2 regions of the Streptomyces sp. NPDC059895 genome follow, and region 1 is predicted to be linked to the other one. Evidence: predicted binding sites of a transcription regulator. Region 1 holds the regulator's gene; the other holds the start of a gene.

Region 1 (8,537 bases):
GGCTGGCCCAGCTTGAAGTACCGGACGAACTGGCCGATGGCTCGGGCGAGCAGGGCGACGCCGACCACGGTCAGGGCCAGCGACACGATGATCGCGGCGAGTTGCATGGGGGCTCCTCGGGCCTGCGAGGGGGATACGGCGGGGACGTGTCGTGCGGCGTGCGCGCGGGTGCGCGACGCGCCTCGGAACAGGTACCCGAAATTACTAAGCGGTAACTTATGTAGTCCGTCTGAGACTACCCCCATCTCCCGTCGCACTGTAGTCGGGCGGCGGGTGATCTGGGTCGCTGAGGGTCACCTCAGAATCAGACCGTGTTATTCATGCCAAATTGGTACTTTCATGACTAATTTATATCCGTGCTCTACGGGATCGCCGCCGCCACCGCCGCCCTGCTCCTCACCGCCCTCCTCGCCGCGCTGCTGCGCGGGCCCGCCCTGCGCGTCGGACTGGTCGACCGGCGGCAGCGGCAGCGGCGGCCGGCGCTGTCGGGCGGCGTGGCCGTCGTGCTGACGACGTGCCTCGTCGCGGCCGCCGGGGACTGGACGGGGGCCGCCCCGCTCGGCGAGGACATGGGGGTGCTGCTCCTCGCGGGCGGCGGGGTCGCGGCGCTCGGGCTGGTCGTGGACCTGTGGCGGCTGAAGGCCCGGTTCGTGGTGGCCGGTACGGCGGTGGCGGCGGCCTTCGTGGTGCCGTACGGCGACACCGGCGTCGTCGCCGGAGTGGCGGCCGTCGGCTGGATCGCCTGCGTCGCGTTTGCTTTCCGGGCCCTGGACCACGCCGACGGGGTCGCCGGGACCGTGGGGGTCGTCACCGCCTTCGGGGTGGGGGCGTGCGCGGCGGCCGACATGATGGACGGCCTCGCGGTGCTGCTGAGCGTGCTCGCCGCCGCACTGACCGGGTTCCTGATGCACAACTGGCCCCCCGCGCGCGTGGCGCTCGGCGGCTGCGGCGCGCTCTTCACCGGCTTCCTGCTCGCCGCGGCGGCGGTCTCCGCGCGCGCGGGCCGGGACGCGGTGGCCGGCGCGGCCGTGCTGTTCGCGCTCACGGCGGTCGCCGCCGCCGACGTCGTCCTCGTCCTGCTGGCCCGGCGCACGGCCGGGCGCCCGCTGCTGCGGCGCGGTCCCGACCACCTCGCCCACCGGCTGCGGCGGCTCGGCCTCACCCCGCAGGGGGTGACGGTCCTGCTCGGCACCGCGGCCTTCGCGGGCGTGCTCGTCGGGGCCCTGGTGCATGCCGGCTGGGCGGACGCGCGGGCCGTGCTGTGGGTGGCGGGCGGCGTCCTGGTCGTCGTCCTCGGGCTGTGGCGGGTGCCGGTGTACGCCCGGCGGCCGGGGGAGGACGGCGCCGCCGCGCGGCGGCCGGGCGAGGGTGGCGGTGCCACGCGGCGGCCGGGCGAGGGTGGCGGTGCCGCGCGGCGGCCGGGCGAGGGTGTGTCGCGGCGGGGGTCGGGTGAGGGGGGCGTGGTGCGGCGGGGGCCGGGCGAGGGCATGGTGCGGCGGGGGCCGGGTGAGGGGGCGCTGCGGCGGGGGCCGGGGGAAGGGGGTGCGCGGCTCCGCGCCCGTGCCCGGCAGCCCTCCGTGCCCGCGGTGCAGCCCCCTCGGCGGTCGACCGAATCACCCGCGCGAGCACTCCGCCGTGCGGCGTCTTAGCAGGTCAGCGAGGTGTTGCGCGTAAGGAACGGATAAGAGTTGAGTCTGTTCGACTCAGGTCTGTTGACCGGGCGCCGGGCATCGTGCACACTTGAGTCCGTTCCACTCAAGTCAGCTGGAGGAAGATCACCATGGCACGTGCGGTCGGCATCGACCTGGGCACGACTAACTCCGTCGTCAGCGTTCTGGAGGGCGGCGAGCCCACCGTCATCACCAACGCCGAGGGTGCCAGGACCACGCCGTCCGTCGTCGCCTTCGCCAAGAACGGCGAGGTGCTGGTCGGCGAGGTCGCCAAGCGCCAGGCGGTCACCAACGTGGACCGGACCATCCGCTCCGTGAAGCGTCACATGGGCACGGACTGGAAGATCGAGCTCGACGGCAAGAGCTTCAACCCGCAGCAGATGAGCGCCTTCATCCTGCAGAAGCTGAAGCGCGACGCCGAGGCGTACCTGGGCGAGAAGGTGGCCGACGCGGTCATCACCGTCCCGGCGTACTTCAACGACTCCGAGCGCCAGGCGACGAAGGAAGCCGGTGAGATCGCCGGTCTCAACGTCCTGCGCATCGTCAACGAGCCCACCGCGGCCGCGCTCGCCTACGGCCTCGACAAGGACGACCAGACGATCCTCGTCTTCGACCTCGGTGGCGGCACCTTCGACGTGTCCCTCCTGGAGATCGGCGACGGCGTCGTCGAGGTGAAGGCCACCAACGGTGACAACCACCTCGGTGGTGACGACTGGGACCAGCGCGTCGTCGACTACCTGGTCAAGCAGTTCCAGTCCGGCCACGGCGTGGACCTGTCCAAGGACAAGATGGCGCTCCAGCGTCTGCGCGAGGCCGCCGAGAAGGCGAAGATCGAGTTGTCCTCGTCCACCGAGACCTCGATCAACCTGCCCTACATCACGGCGTCCGCCGAGGGCCCGCTGCACCTGGACGAGAAGCTCACCCGCGCCCAGTTCCAGCAGCTGACCGCGGACCTGCTGGAGCGCTGCAAGACCCCGTTCTTCAACGTCATGAAGGACGCCGGCGTCTCCATCAACGAGATCGACCACGTCGTCCTCGTCGGCGGCTCCACCCGTATGCCCGCCGTCGCCGAGCTCGTCAAGGAGCTGACCGGCGGCAAGGAGGCCAACAAGGGTGTGAACCCGGACGAGGTCGTCGCCATCGGCGCCTCGCTCCAGGCCGGTGTCCTCAAGGGTGAGGTCAAGGACGTCCTGCTCCTCGACGTGACCCCGCTGTCCCTCGGTATCGAGACCAAGGGCGGCATCATGACCAAGCTCATCGAGCGCAACACCACGATCCCGACCAAGCGGTCCGAGATCTTCACCACGGCCGAGGACAACCAGCCGTCGGTGCAGATCCAGGTCTACCAGGGCGAGCGCGAGATCGCGGCGTACAACAAGAAGCTCGGCATGTTCGAGCTGACCGGTCTGCCGCCGGCGCCGCGCGGCGTCCCGCAGATCGAGGTCTCCTTCGACATCGACGCCAACGGCATCATGCACGTGACCGCGAAGGACCTGGGCACGGGCAAGGAGCAGAAGATGACCGTCACCGGCGGCTCCTCGCTGCCGAAGGACGAGGTCGACCGCATGCGCCAGGAGGCCGAGCAGTACGCGGAGGAGGACCACCGCCGCCGCGAGGCCGCCGAGGCCCGCAACCAGGGCGAGCAGCTCGTCTACCAGACCGAGAAGTTCCTCAAGGACAACGAGGACAAGGTCCCCGGCGAGGTCAAGACCGAGGTCGAGGAAGCGGTCGCCGAGCTGAAGGAGAAGCTCAAGGGCGAGGACACCGCCGAGATCCGCACCGCCACCGAGAAGGTCGCGGCCGTGTCGCAGAAGCTCGGCCAGGCCCTGTACGCCGACGCCCAGGCCGGCCAGGCCGCGGGCGGCCCGGAGGGCGCCACCGCCGGCGGTGCCAAGGCCGCCGACGACGACGTCGTGGACGCCGAGATCGTGGACGACGAGCGCAAGGACGGTGCCGCGTGACGGAGGAGACCCCGGGCTTCGAGGAGAAGCCCGACGTCCCCTCCGGCGCCACCTCCGACGACGCCGAGCCGAAGGCCGCTCCCTCCGAGGAGGGGGCGGCCCCGGCCGGGGACGCGAACCAGACGGCCGGGCTGGTGGCCCAGCTGGACCAGGTGCGCACCGCGCTCGGCGAGCGCACCGCGGACCTCCAGCGGCTCCAGGCCGAGTACCAGAACTACCGCCGCCGGGTCGAGCGCGACCGGATCGCGGTCAAGGAGATCGCCATCGCGAACCTCCTGACCGAGCTCCTGCCCGTGCTCGACGACATCGGCCGCGCGCGGGAACACGGCGAACTCGTCGGCGGCTTCAAGTCCGTCGGCGAGTCCCTGGAGACCGTCGCGGCGAAGATGGGCCTGCAGCAGTTCGGCAAGGAGGGCGAGCCCTTCGACCCGACGATCCACGAGGCCCTGATGCACAGCTACGCGCCGGACGTCACCGAGACGACGTGCGTGGCGATCCTTCAGCCCGGGTACCGGATCGGCGAACGCACCATCCGTCCCGCCCGGGTGGCCGTGGCCGAACCCCAGCCGGGGGCCCAGACGGTCAAGCCGGCCGAGGAGAGCGAGACGGCGGCCGACGACAAGGAGAGCGGTGGCCCGGACGAGGGCTGAGCTTGAACCGACGCGAGAGGAGGGACGTCGAGGATGAGCACCAAGGACTTCATCGAGAAGGACTACTACAAGGTCCTCGGCGTCCCCAAGGACGCCACCGAGGCCGAGATCAAGAAGGCGTACCGGAAACTCGCCCGCGAGTACCACCCGGACGCCAACAAGGGAAACGTCAAGGCCGAGGAGCGCTTCAAGGAGATCTCCGAGGCGAACGACGTCCTCGGCGACCCCAAGAAGCGCAAGGAGTACGACGAGGCACGCGCCCTCTTCGGCAGCGGCGGCTTCCGCCCCGGCCCGGGCGCGGGCGGCGGCTCCTTCAACTTCGACCTGGGCGACCTCTTCGGAGGTGCGCAGGGCGGCGGGAGCGCCGGCGGCTTCGGCGGCGGGATCGGTGACGTCTTCGGGGGCCTGTTCAACCGCGGCGGCGCCACGGGTGCCCGCACCCAGCCCCGGCGCGGCCAGGACATCGACACCGAGGTCACCCTCAGCTTCACCGAGGCGATCGAGGGCGCGACGGTTCCGCTGCGCATGACCTCCCAGTCACCGTGCAAGGCCTGCTCCGGCACCGGCGACAAGAACGGCACCCCCCGCGTGTGCCCGACCTGCGTCGGCACCGGGCAGGTGGCGCGCGGCTCGGGCGGGGGTTTCTCCCTCACCGACCCCTGCCCCGACTGCAAGGGGCGCGGCCTGATCGCCGAGCACCCCTGCGCGGAGTGCAGCGGCAGCGGGCGGGCCAAGTCCTCCCGCACCATGCAGGTCCGCATCCCCGCGGGCGTCACCGACGGGCAGCGGATCCGGCTGCGCGGCAAGGGCGCCCCCGGCGAGCGCGGCGGCCCGGCCGGCGACCTGTACGTCGTCGTCCACGTCGACCCGCACCCGGTCTTCGGCCGCAAGGACGACCACCTCACCGTCACCGTGCCCGTCACCTTCGCGGAGGCGGCCCTGGGCGGCGAGGTCAGGGTGCCCACGCTCGGCGGCCCGGCCCTGACGCTGAAGCTGCCGCCCGGCACGCCCAACGGGCGCACCATGCGCGCGCGGGGCAAGGGCGCGGTCCGCAAGGACGGAACCCGCGGCGACCTGCTGGTCACCGTCGAGGTGAGTGTTCCGCAGGACCTGTCGGGGAAGGCTCGTGACGCACTGGAGGCGTATCGCGAGGCCACCGCGGGTGAGGACCCGCGGGCGGAGCTGTTCGAGGCCGCGAAGGGAGCTTGAGAGTGATGGACGGCCGTCGGCGTAACCCGTATGAACTGACCGAGGAGACCCCGGTCTACGTCATCTCGGTGGCGGCCCAGCTCTCCGGCCTTCACCCGCAGACACTGCGCCAGTACGACCGCCTCGGCCTGGTCTCCCCGGACCGCACGGCCGGGCGGGGCCGCCGCTACTCGGCCCGCGACATCGAACTGCTGCGTACCGTGCAGCAGTTGTCGCAGGACGAGGGCATCAACCTGGCCGGCATCAAGCGGATCATCGAACTGGAGAACCAGGTCGCCGCCCTCCAGTCCCGGGTGGCCGAGCTCCAGTCCGCGCTGGACGGCGCCGCGGCGGCCATGCAGCAGCGGGAGGCGGCGGTCCACGCCTCCTACCGGCGCGACCTGGTGCCGTACCAGGAGGTGCAGCAGACCAGCGCGCTGGTGGTGTGGCGGCCGAAGAAGGCCAAGGACTGACGCGACGCGTCGACCCGTGTGAAGGGGCCCGGAGGACGAACCTCCGGGCCCCTTCGCGCTCATCGCGCGAGGACGAAACCGTTCCCCTCTCGCTCGAACGGGTGAACAGGTGGCAGGTGGGCCGGTCGGAGGCACGGCCGTCCCTACGGTGATCGCGTTGCTTGTGCCGCGTGCACCCCCGGCCCACACTTGAGGAGGTGATGCCGCCATGACCGCTCTTGCGCACGAGAGGCCCGACACCATGCCCGAGACCAGGACCACGTCCGTGCCTCTGCCGGAGAACGGCTCCGATCTGGACGAGGTCCTGTGGCAGGCATGGAAGGCCATGGAACTCCCCGAGGGCTACCGCGCTGAGATCATCGAGGGAGCCATCGAGGTGTCGCCCACCGGCCGCTACTCGCACAGTCGGATCATCTTCCTGCTGAAGGAAGCCCTGGGAGATCACTCGCGGGGCGGGGATTTCGCCGTCCGCAACGACACGAACGTCATCCACGAAGGCTCGGCGTGGGTGCCGGATCTGTTCGTCGTCGCGCGGGACCCGGAGCGTTACGTGACCGATGACGGTCTCGGCCTCACCGCCGCCGGAGTGCGGGCTGTCTTCGAAGTCACCTCGCCCGGCAAGCGCAGCCTCGAACGGGACCGGGTGAGGAAGCGCCGTGAGTACGCCCGTGCCGGCATCCCCGTGTACGTCCTCGTCGACGACTGCGACGGCCAGGGCGCCGTCACCCTGTTCACCGGGCCCCGCCCCGACGAGGCGGACTGGGAGGACGTCCACCGCGTTCCCTACGGCACCGAGGTCACCGTGCCCGAAGGCCCCGCCAAGGGCTTCGTGATCGGTGAGGCGATCACGGGCCCGAAGCGGGGCTGAGGCGGATGACGGGCGGTGCGCGCTACGGCGCGGTGACCGCCGCGCCTCCGGCCGGCAGGGACTCGGTGCCGTCGGCGGCGACCGCGGTCACCCAGTAGTAGTGGGTGGTTCCGGTCCGCGCGGTCAGGTCCTCATAGGCGAGTTCGCCGTTGGCGACGTCGGCGAGCTTGTCGTACGTGGAGGTCTCCGGGTTCCAGCGGTAGACGCGGTAGCCGCCCGCCGCCTCGGGGGAGGAGGCGTCGAGGCCGGTCCAGTCCAGCCAGACCTCGCCGTCCCAGCCCGGCCACACCACGGACAGCTCCAGGGGCGAGCCGTCGGGAGTCGGGACGCTCGGTGTCATGTCCAGCTCGGTCGCGGTCACGATCTGCGCCTCGCCGGTCCACCGGAACGCGGAGTTCCCGGCGTCGTCGACGGCGTCCACGATGAAGCAGGACTCCTCACCGTCGGGAAGGACGGTGTACGCGTACGAGGTGGTGCCGGCCGCTACGGAGTAGCCCGCGGAGAGGGAGCACACCCGCTCGTCACCCTCGTCGCCCAGGAGCTCGCCACGGCGGACCGTGTAACTCGCCAGGTCCGCGGTCGGGTTGGCGTCCCAGGTCACCTGGAAGCCGTACTCGGTCGGGGTGACGGTCACCCCGGTGACGGCGGACGGGGGCGTGAGGTCCCGGCGCTTGCCGCTCACGGCGGTGGACCGCGCGGACTCGTTGCCCGCCGTGTCCAGCGCGGTGACGCGGTAGTAGTACGTGGCGTCCTCGGCGGCGGTGGTGTCCAGGTACGAGGCCTGGTCCGTGCCGGTGCCGATCCGGGTGTACGTGCCGTCGGCGCTCGCCGCCCGGTACACGCCGTACGACGCCGCTCCCGTGACCTGACTCCAGTTGATCCGCAGGCCCCCGGACTCGCTGTTGACGTACAGCCCGGCGGGCACGCCCGGGGCGGTCCGGTCCGCGGTCGTGACGGTCCTGTCCGCCGTGCCCGCAGACTCGTTGCCCGCCTTGTCGTAGGCGCGCAGCTCATAGGCGTAGGCCGCGCCGGTCACCGGGAGGGTGGTGTCGGTGTACGTGGTGGAGGTGGTGGCTGCCAGCCTGGTCCAGGCCGTGCTCTCGGCGGGCCGCCGGTAGATCCGGTACCCCGCGAGGTCCATCTCCTTGTTCGCCGCCCAGGTCAGCTTCGCCCGGCCGGTCGTGGTGTCGTAGGCGGTGGCGAGGCCCGTCGGGGTCAGCGGCTTGACCTTGTCGACGGTGGCGGTGGTGCGGGGCGCGTACGTGAAGGCGACGTTGGCGTTGCCCGTCCAGTTCACGTAGTCGACGCGGAGGGTGTGCTTTCCGGCGGAGAGGGTGAGGTTGACGGTCTTCTTCACCGTCGTCGACCCGTTCTTCCAGATGTCGACCTTGCGGACACCGTCGACGTAGACGCGGAGACCGTCCTGGACGGAGGCGGTGAAGGCGAAGGGCCCGCCGGAGCCGAAGTCGCGGGTGACCGTCCAGCGGACGCCGAAGTTGTTCGACGGCAGGCCGGAGGCCGGTGCCTTGGCGCCCCAGTTCTCGCTGATCGCGGCGTCGCAGCCGGTCTGCTTCGGCGTACCGGAGAACGTGGTGTTGGCGAAGATCTGCCGCTGGTAGACGGGCGCGGTGCAGGTCGTGGCGGCGGAGGCGGGCGCGGTGGTGACGGCGAGCAGGCCGCCCGCGGTGACGAGCACGACCGTGGCAGCGGCGGCGGTCGTGCGTCTT
Region 2 (8,537 bases), on a different contig from region 1:
GCGCACGCTGAGCGTGCGGACCGCGGCCGGCCTGGGCCGGTGCTGTGCCTGATCACACGTGTCCATCAGCCGTTCGTCGGCGCGGACGCTCGTGGATCTTGCGGCTCCGCTTCGCACTTTACGTCAACTTGGCACGGATGGCTCTCCCGGAAGGGTGACGAGAATCCGGCAACCCCGCTCGGATTCGGCCACTCCGATCCGGCCGCCGTGGAGATCGACCGCCCAGCGGGCGATCGCGAGTCCCAGCCCCGTGCCGCCGTCGCTGCCCGGACCGTGCGGCCGGCGGACGGCCCCCCGGTTGAACCGCTCGAAGACGCGGCGCCACTCCGAGCGCGGGATGCCGGGCCCCTCGTCCAGGACCTCCAGCTCCAGCGACTCCGGCAGCGGCCCGCGCCGCGCCTTCACCGTGACCCGGCCGTGCGGCGGACTGTGCTTGACCGCGTTGTCGATGAGGTTGGCGACGACCTGGTGGATGCGTTCGGGGTCCGCGTGCGCGGTCAGCTCCGGCGGCGAGACGTCCAGGTGCAGATGGACGTCGGTACGCGTATGACTGCCGCCCGAGCCCATGGTCGCGCGGGCGGAGGCCACCATGTTGGCCTCCTTGAGCACCCCCGACAGGTACGGCCACACCTCGAAACGCCGCTTGCGCAGCGGTACGACGCCGTTGTCCAGCCGGGACAGGTCCAGCAGCGTCTCCACCAGCCGGCCGAGCCGCTCCGTCTGTTTCAGGGCCGTGCGCATCGTCTCGGGGTCGGCCTCGGCGATGCCGTCGACCACGTTCTCCAGGACCGCGCGCAGACCCGCGATGGGGGTGCGCAGCTCGTGCGAGACGTTGGCCACCAGCTCCTTGCGCTGACGGTCCTGCGCCTCCAGCTCGTCGGCCATGACGTTGATCGTCTGGGCGAGGTCGCCCAGCTCGTCCCGGCGGTTCTCGCTCACCCGGCGGGTGTAGTCGCCGTGCGAGATGGACCGGGCGACCGTGTTCATCTCGTCCAGCGGCGCGGTGAGCGAGTGCGCCACGAACTGCGTGATGAGCAGGGTGGCGATCATCGAGAAGATGGTGATGAAGCGCAGTTCGGTCTCGGTGCGCAGGGCGATGAGCATCAGCCCGGTGGTGATCAGCACCGAGATGACGACCAGCGCCCCCAGCTTGGTGTTGATCGAGAACGGGCGTACGCCGCCCCAGGGCTCCCCGGGGCCTCTCGGTGCGTCCGGCCCGCCGCTCATGGCGTCGGCGTCTCCAGCGCGTACCCGACGCCGTGCACCGTGCGGATCCGCTCGGCGCCGATCTTCCGGCGCAGTGCCTTGATGTGGCTGTCGACGGTCCGGGTGCCGGAGGCGTCCGCCCAGTCCCACACCTCCGCCAGCAGCTGCTCACGCGAGAGCACCGCGCGCGGGGTGTTCGCCAGGCAGACCAGCAGGTCGAACTCGGTGGGCGTGAGGTGCACGTCCTCGCTGCGCACCCGCACCCGGCGCTGGGCGTGGTCGATCTCCAGCTCGCCGAGGCGCAGGATGCCGGAGCGTGGCGTGGCCGCCGCGAGCGCCGCGCGCTCCACGCGGCGCAGCAGCACGTGCACGCGCGCCGCGAGCTCCCGCATCGAGAACGGCTTGGTCATGTAGTCGTCGGCGCCCACGCCGAGCCCGACCAGCATGTCGGTCTCGTCGTCGCGCGCGGTGAGCATCAGCACCGGGACCGGGCGGGCGGCCTGCACGCGACGGCAGACCTCCAGGCCGTCGAAGCCGGGCAGCATGATGTCGAGGATCAGCAGATCGGGCTGCCAGGCCTCCGCCGTGTCGACGGCCGCCGGGCCGTCCCCCGCCGTTTGCACGAGGAATCCCTCGGCGCGCAGACGGGCCGCGATGGCGTCGACGATCGTCGGGTCGTCCTCGACCACCAGAACGCGGCGCTGTGCGCCCGGGGTCGCCGTCGTGCCGTTGTGCGAGGTGTGTGTCTGCTCCATCGCCCGCCCCTGAGGTGTGCTTTTCCGGGACCATGTGGGGTGATCCCTTGATTGCGCATGACTGCGGTTGACGCCTCAATGATCGACGTCAGGGCAGCAGCGTACGGGGAGTCACCGCGCCTTTGCTATCCGGGTACGACGGCGAGGTGCACGACGTCCGGCACTCCTCGGGCAACCGGGATCTCTTCGGTACGCACCCGCTGGAACCCGGCATTTCTCAAGGTTCCTTCGAATTCAGGCGACGGCTGCGCGGACCACACGGCCAGTACCCCGCCGGCCCTCAACACCCTTGCGCAGCCCGCGAGTCCGGCCTCCGAGTAGAGCCCGCCGTTGCCTTCCGTGACGGTCCAGTCGGGCCCGTTGTCGACGTCGAGGCAGAGTGCGTCGAACGTGGCGGAAGTCTCATTGACGTAGTCGAGCAGATCAGCTTCGACGATCGTCGTGCGCGGATCGGCGAGGGCGGCGCGGGAGATCGCGGCGAGCGGGCCGGCGAGATGCCAGTCGATGACGGAGCGTTCCCGCTCCACGACCGTGACGCGCCCCCAGCGGGGGTCGGCGGCGGCGTGCGCGAGCGAGAACCCGACGCCCAGGCCGCCGATCAGCACGTCGGGCGCGGGGCGCCCGTCCAGCGCGGTCAGGGCGGCGTCGACGAGCAGCCGCTCCGAGCGGCCGTCGGAGGTGTCCATCAGGAAGCAGCCGTTGGCGATGATCTGCAGCAACTCCCCGTGCCGGCGCAGCACGACCTCGCCGTACGGACCCTCACGACGGTCCAGGACTTCGGGCCGGCCGCCGGGTTGGGGGGACATGTCGCGGGAGAGGGGCATCGGCCCATCCTGGCACCGGAGGCGGGGGAGGGCGGGGAATTTCCCGGGGCCGGGCCGGGCCGGGCCGGGGCGGGGCGGGGCGGGGCGGTGGGCGGGGCGGGGCGGTGCCGGTTGCGGTCGTGGTGCCGGTCGTGGTGCCGGTTGCGTTCGTGGTGCCGGTTGCGGTCGCGGTGCCGGTCGTGGTGCCGGTCGCGGTGCCGGTTGCGGTTGTGGTGCCTGTTGTGGTCGCGGTGCCGGTCGTGGTGCCGGTCGCGGTGCCGGTTGCGGTTGTGGTGCCTGTTGTGGTCGCGGTCCGGGTCACGAGTCGCCGCCCCCGCCCGCGCCCAGGAACTTCGCGCTCGTCAGCGGTGCCACCACAGTCCAGCCCAGCGACTCGTACAGGGCACGCCCCGCCGGCGTCCCCACCAGGACGCCGGTCTCCGCGCCCTCGGCCGCCGCGGCGGCCGTCAGCGTCCGCATGACGACGCTGCCCAGGCCGCGGCGGCGGTGTCCGGGCGCGGTCTCGACATGGTCGACGACGGCGGTCGCGCCGGTCGGGGCCACCTGGCCCCGCGCGGCGAAGGAGCCGTCGGGCGCGGCGACCATCACGCGCGTGACGCCGCCGCGTGTCCACGCGCGCAGTCGGTAACCGTCGGGCGCCCCGCCCGGCCCCGCCCCCGCCTCCGCCGGTCCCGACCTCGGTTCCCCTTCCGTCGCCGTGCGCAGCGGCAGCGTCATCAGCCACCCCGGGTCCGGGTCCACCCACCAGTCGGAGCCCAGCCACCCCGCGGTCACCGCCGGGTCCTGGAAGACCTTGAGCCACACCCCGGCCCCGGTCACCCCGTCCGCGACCTTGCGGACCACGCCTTCCTCGACGTCGTCCCCGAGCCGGGCGAGGACGTGCCGCGACACGTGCGCCGCCTGCCCCACGTGGATGGTGAACCCCCAGGATTCCCGCACGGGCGGACAGGCTCCGCGCGACACGGCCCACCCGTCCACCCAGGCCCGCACGATCCCGTTCACACGACCTCCGTAATGGCCAGTGCCCGCATCCACCACTTACGCCGACGACTGTACGGTGCCCCGCGCCGGCCCCGGCAGTCGTGATCGCTCACAGCGAACGACCGTCCGGGAACATTCGAGGTCCCCCATGCATTGAGTCGGCATAACTCAACTTGACTGCCTAAGGGGAGATCATGGCTGCTGAGTCCGCAGCGTTCACACCGCTCACCCTGCCCGTGCTGCCGCTCGACGACGAGGTCGTGCTGCCCGGGATGGTGGTTCCGCTGGACCTCAACGACGCAGATGTGCGCGCCGCGGTGGAAGCGGCCCAGGCCGCCGCCCGCTCGGAGCCCGGCAAGCCCAGGGTGCTCCTGGTGCCGCGCATCGACGGCACCTACGCGAGCACCGGCGTGCTCGGCACGGTCGAGCAGGTCGGCCGGCTGGCCGACGGCGACCCGGGCGCGCTGATCCGCGGCCGAGGCCGCGTCCGGATCGGCGCCGGCACCACCGGCCCCGGCGCGGCCCTGTGGGTCGAGGGCACCCGGCTCGACGAGAAGGTGCCCGAGCCCCTGCCCGGCCAGGTCGCCGAACTGGTCAAGGAGTACAAGGCGCTGGCCACCGCCTGGCTGCGCAAGCGCGGCGCCTGGCAGGTCGTCGACCGCGTCCAGGCCATCGACGACGTCTCCGCGCTCGCCGACAACTCCGGCTACTCGCCCTTCCTGACCACGGAGCAGAAGGTCGAGCTCCTGGAGACGGCCGACCCGGTGGCCCGTCTGAAGCTCGCCACCCAGCAACTGCGCGACCACCTCGCCGAGCAGGACGTCGCCGAGACCATCGCCAAGGACGTCCAGGAGGGCGTCGACAAGCAGCAGCGCGAGTTCCTGCTGCGCCGTCAGCTGGAGGCCGTCCGCAAGGAACTGCGCGAGCTCAACGGCGAGAGCGAGGGCGAGGAGTCCGACGACTACCGCGCCCGCGTCGAGGCCGCCGACCTGCCGGAGAAGGTCCGCGAGGCCGCCCTCAAGGAGGTCGACAAGCTGGAGCGGGCGAGCGACCAGTCGCCCGAGGGCTCCTGGATCCGCACCTGGCTCGACACCGTCCTCGAACTGCCCTGGAACGAACGGACCGAGGACGCCTACGACATCCAGGGCGCCAAGGCGGTCCTCGACGCCGAGCACGCGGGCCTGGAGGACGTGAAGGAGCGGATCACCGAGTACCTGGCGGTGCGCAAGCGCCGCAGCGACCGGGGCCTGGGTGTGGTCGGCGGTCGGCGCGGAGGGGCCGTTCTGGCCCTGGTCGGCCCGCCCGGAGTCGGCAAGACCTCGCTGGGCGAGTCGGTCGCGCACGCCATGGGCCGCGCCTTCGTCCGCGTCGCCCTCGGCGGTGTCCGGGACGAGGCGGAGATCCGCGGTCACCGGCGCACCTATGTCGGTGCGCTGCCCGGACGGATCGTCCGCGCGATCAAGGAGGCCGGTTCGATGAACCCGGTCGTCCTGCTCGACGAGATCGACAAGGTCGGATCCGACTTCCGCGGCGACCCGGCGGCGGCCCTGCTGGAGGTCCTGGACCCGGCGCAGAACCACACCTTCCGCGACCACTACCTGGAGGTCGAGCTCGACCTGTCGGACGTCGTCTTCCTCGCCACCGCCAACGTCCTGGAGGCCATCCCCGAGGCCCTGCTCGACCGCATGGAGCTGGTCCGCCTCGACGGCTACACCGAGGACGAGAAGGTCGTCATCGCCCGTGACCACCTGCTCCCGCGCCAGCTGGAGCGGGCGGGCCTGGACAAGGACGAGGTGACCCTCGACGAGAGCGCCCTGCGCAAGCTGGCCGGCGAGTACACGCGCGAGGCCGGCGTGCGCACCCTGGAGCGGTCCGTCGCCCGGCTGCTGCGCAAGATCGCCGCGCAGCACGAACTGGGCCGGCGGAAGCTGCCGTTCACCGTCACCGAGGCGGACCTGCGCGGACTGATCGGCCGGCCGCACCACGTGCCCGAGTCCGCCCAGGACCCGGCCGAGCGGCGCACCGCGGTGCCCGGCGTGGCGACGGGCCTCGCGGTCACGGGCGCGGGCGGCGACGTGCTGTACGTCGAGGCGTCGCTGGCCGACCCGGAGACGGGTGCGGCGGGCCTGACCCTGACCGGTCAGCTGGGCGACGTGATGAAGGAGTCGGCGCAGATCGCGCTGAGCTTCCTGCGCAGCCACGGCGCCGAGCTCGAACTGCCGGTCGCCGACCTGAAGGACCGGGGCGTGCACATCCACTTCCCGGCGGGCGCGGTCCCCAAGGACGGCCCGAGCGCGGGCATCACGATGACGACGGCCCTCGCGTCCCTGCTGTCCGGGCGGCTGGTCCGTACGGACGTGGCGATGACCGGCGAGGTCTCGCTGACCGGCCGGGTCCTCCCGATCGGCGGCGTGAAGCAGAAGCTGCTCGCCGCGCACCGCGCCGGGGTGACCACCGTGATCATCCCCAAGCGCAACGAACCCGACCTGGACGACGTCCCGGCGGAGGTCCTGGACAAGCTGGACGTCCACGCCGTCACCGACGTCCGCCAGGTCCTGGAGCTGGCGCTGGCCCCCGCGACGAGCGGAGTGACGCCGGAGGTTCCGGTCGCGGCGTGACGGACGCGTCCGGAGAAGGAAGGCCCGGGTCCCGTGAGGGGTCCGGGCCTTCGCCCGCACGGGGTCACGGTGTCACCGGGCCACGGGATCACAGGGGCGATGGCGGCGGCGATGGCGGCGACGACGCCGCCCCGCCCGGCAGGGGCATGCCACGGCCCACGACCCACGGCCCACGGCCCGGCGCGCGGCTACGCACGTAGAATCGGCACGGAACCGGATCAGGAGCGCTGACGTGCACGAGGACGGAAACGGCGACGGACGCGGGGGCGCATCCGAGGTGTCGCGAAGAGGTGTGGACCAGGAGTTCCTGTCCCTGGAGCGGGAGCTGACGGTGCTGCTGCGCCGCGCCCGCGCCAACCAGGGCGAGATGGCCCGCGAGGTCCACCCGGACCTGGAGTCCGCGGCGTACGGCCTGCTCGTCCGGCTGGAGGAGTGCGGCCGGCAGCGGGCGACCGAACTCGCCGCCTACATCGGCGTCGGCAAGGCCACCATGTCCCGCCAGCTGCGCGCGCTGGAACAGCTCGGCCTGATCGCCCGCGCACCGGACCCGGCGGACGGGCGCGCCTGGCTGGTCGACCTGACCGAGGAGGGCCGCACCCGGGTCGGCCGGGTCCGCGAGGCCCGCCGCGCGCGGTACGTCAGCCAGCTCGCCCACTGGGACCGCGGGGAGGTGGCGGAGCTGGCGCGCCTGCTCCACGAGCTGAACCAGGGCATGGCCAAGCAGGCCTGAACCGGCGTCCGGCTGAGCAGGCTTGAACCGGTGTCCGGCTGAGCAGGCTTGAACCGGTGTCCGGCTGAGCAGGCTTGAACCGGTGTCCGGCTGAGCAGGCTTGAACCGGTGTCCGGCTGAGCAGGCCCGCCCCCCGGTGTGGCCCGAGCCCGCCCGAACCAGCGCGCGGCCCAGGCCCCGGCCACACCTCACAGCTCCACGAAGACCGCCGTCGCGTCGTCGTGCCGCTTGACGCGGCCCAGGAACTCCCGTTCGGTGTCCGCCCGCTCCAGCTCCCGCACCCGCTCGACCAGCGCGCGCGGACCGTCCTTGCGGACGTAGGCGAACAGGTCTGCCCAGTCGCCCTCCCGGAACGTGTCCACCCAGCGCGTCACCCCGTCCGTGAGGGCCGCCAGGGCGGCCACCCCGGAGCGCGGGACGGCGCCGGTGACCGCGCGGGCCGCCACCGCCGGGTCCGCGGCGGCGGTGAAGAAGCCGCCCTCCTTGTTGCGGACCCGCGTGTCGCAGATCTCCGCGCTCGCCAGCAGCGCCGGCGGGACGAGCGTCAGGCGGTCGTCCAGGACGGGGGTGACCGTGCCGTCGGGGGAGGCCAGCAGGAGGGCCGAGTCGGACAGGACCAGGTACTCCACCGAATCCGGGGACCAGCGGGCGAGAACCACCGTCGCCTGGGGCGTGCGCGGGTGAGAAAGGTCACAGGTGACGGCGTGGGCGTCGGCGGTACGCGCCAGGGCGAGGGAGAGCGCCTCGGCCAGCGGAACATCCGGGAGTGAAACGGTCAGTTCGGTCAGGGCGCCGCCCAGGCGTGCCGTGTACCAGGGGACCGAATGGAGACAGCCCGTGCCGCTCCGGGGCGGCGTCACGCCGTCCAGCAGGACGAGCGAACCGCCCTGACCGGAGGCGGGAAGTCCGACACTCGCGAAGTCCTCGTTGGGGTAGGCCCGATCGCCGGGCTCCGACACAAGTTCCGTACGCATACCGCCAGTCTGCACGACCCCTTCACACCCTTCGCGAAAGGCGGCCAACACTCCCCGGGCGGGCGCACCGTCGCAGGTCAGGCGCCTGTTTTGGGAGGGAATAACGCACTCCGGGAAGGCGTGGCGGCGAATATTGCCAAAGCCCGCCGTCCACGTCCAACCGGCGCCCCGCGCAAGGGCCTCGCACGCGCCGGAGGAACTTGCCCCTCAACTCCCCTCCGATGTTCACTCCTTCGGGTGGCGGGGCAGTCGATGCGCGACCCCTGCCCACCGGCACTGGGAGGGTCGGGGACCGTACCGGACGTACGCACCCGTCGACGGAGCGTCATCCGGCCCATGGGTAACACGAGTCAGGAATGCGAGCACCGGTGCAGAAGACGCGGCCTCGGCGCACAGGCAGCAAGACGGCCTCCGAGGGGGGCGCGGAGCGCACCCCTGTCGGCAAGGGC

What was found. Region 1 encodes HspR, which represses chaperone genes until heat shock. Its sites were predicted from a motif close to TTGAGNNNNNNNNNCTCAA; they were not measured.
Region 2: lon (endopeptidase La) is a predicted target of HspR. The motif match lies at 3,920-3,938, and genes of this name have one in related genera.

Annotation. Positions count from the first base shown of each region.
Region 1 is NZ_JBHWKO010000006.1:129,902-138,438, forward strand. Features, by position in the region: gene ACFV9M_RS09580 ((Fe-S)-binding protein) at 1-107, opposite strand, end outside; gene ACFV9M_RS09585 (MraY family glycosyltransferase) at 357-1,649, shown strand; gene dnaK (molecular chaperone DnaK) at 1,781-3,631, shown strand; gene grpE (nucleotide exchange factor GrpE) at 3,628-4,281, shown strand; gene dnaJ (molecular chaperone DnaJ) at 4,315-5,490, shown strand; gene ACFV9M_RS09605 (heat shock protein transcriptional repressor HspR) at 5,496-5,942, shown strand; gene ACFV9M_RS09610 (Uma2 family endonuclease) at 6,151-6,810, shown strand; gene ACFV9M_RS09615 (fibronectin type III domain-containing protein) at 6,833-8,537, opposite strand, start outside.
Region 2 is NZ_JBHWKO010000018.1:535-9,071, forward strand. Features, by position in the region: gene ACFV9M_RS21370 (sensor histidine kinase) at 124-1,227, opposite strand; gene ACFV9M_RS21375 (response regulator transcription factor) at 1,224-1,961, opposite strand; gene ACFV9M_RS21380 (spermidine synthase) at 2,087-2,785, opposite strand; gene ACFV9M_RS21385 (GNAT family N-acetyltransferase) at 3,083-3,787, opposite strand; gene lon (endopeptidase La) at 3,961-6,384, shown strand; gene ACFV9M_RS21395 (MarR family winged helix-turn-helix transcriptional regulator) at 6,617-7,114, shown strand; gene ACFV9M_RS21400 (hypothetical protein) at 7,303-8,088, opposite strand; gene ACFV9M_RS21405 (nitrate- and nitrite sensing domain-containing protein) at 8,457-8,537, shown strand, end outside.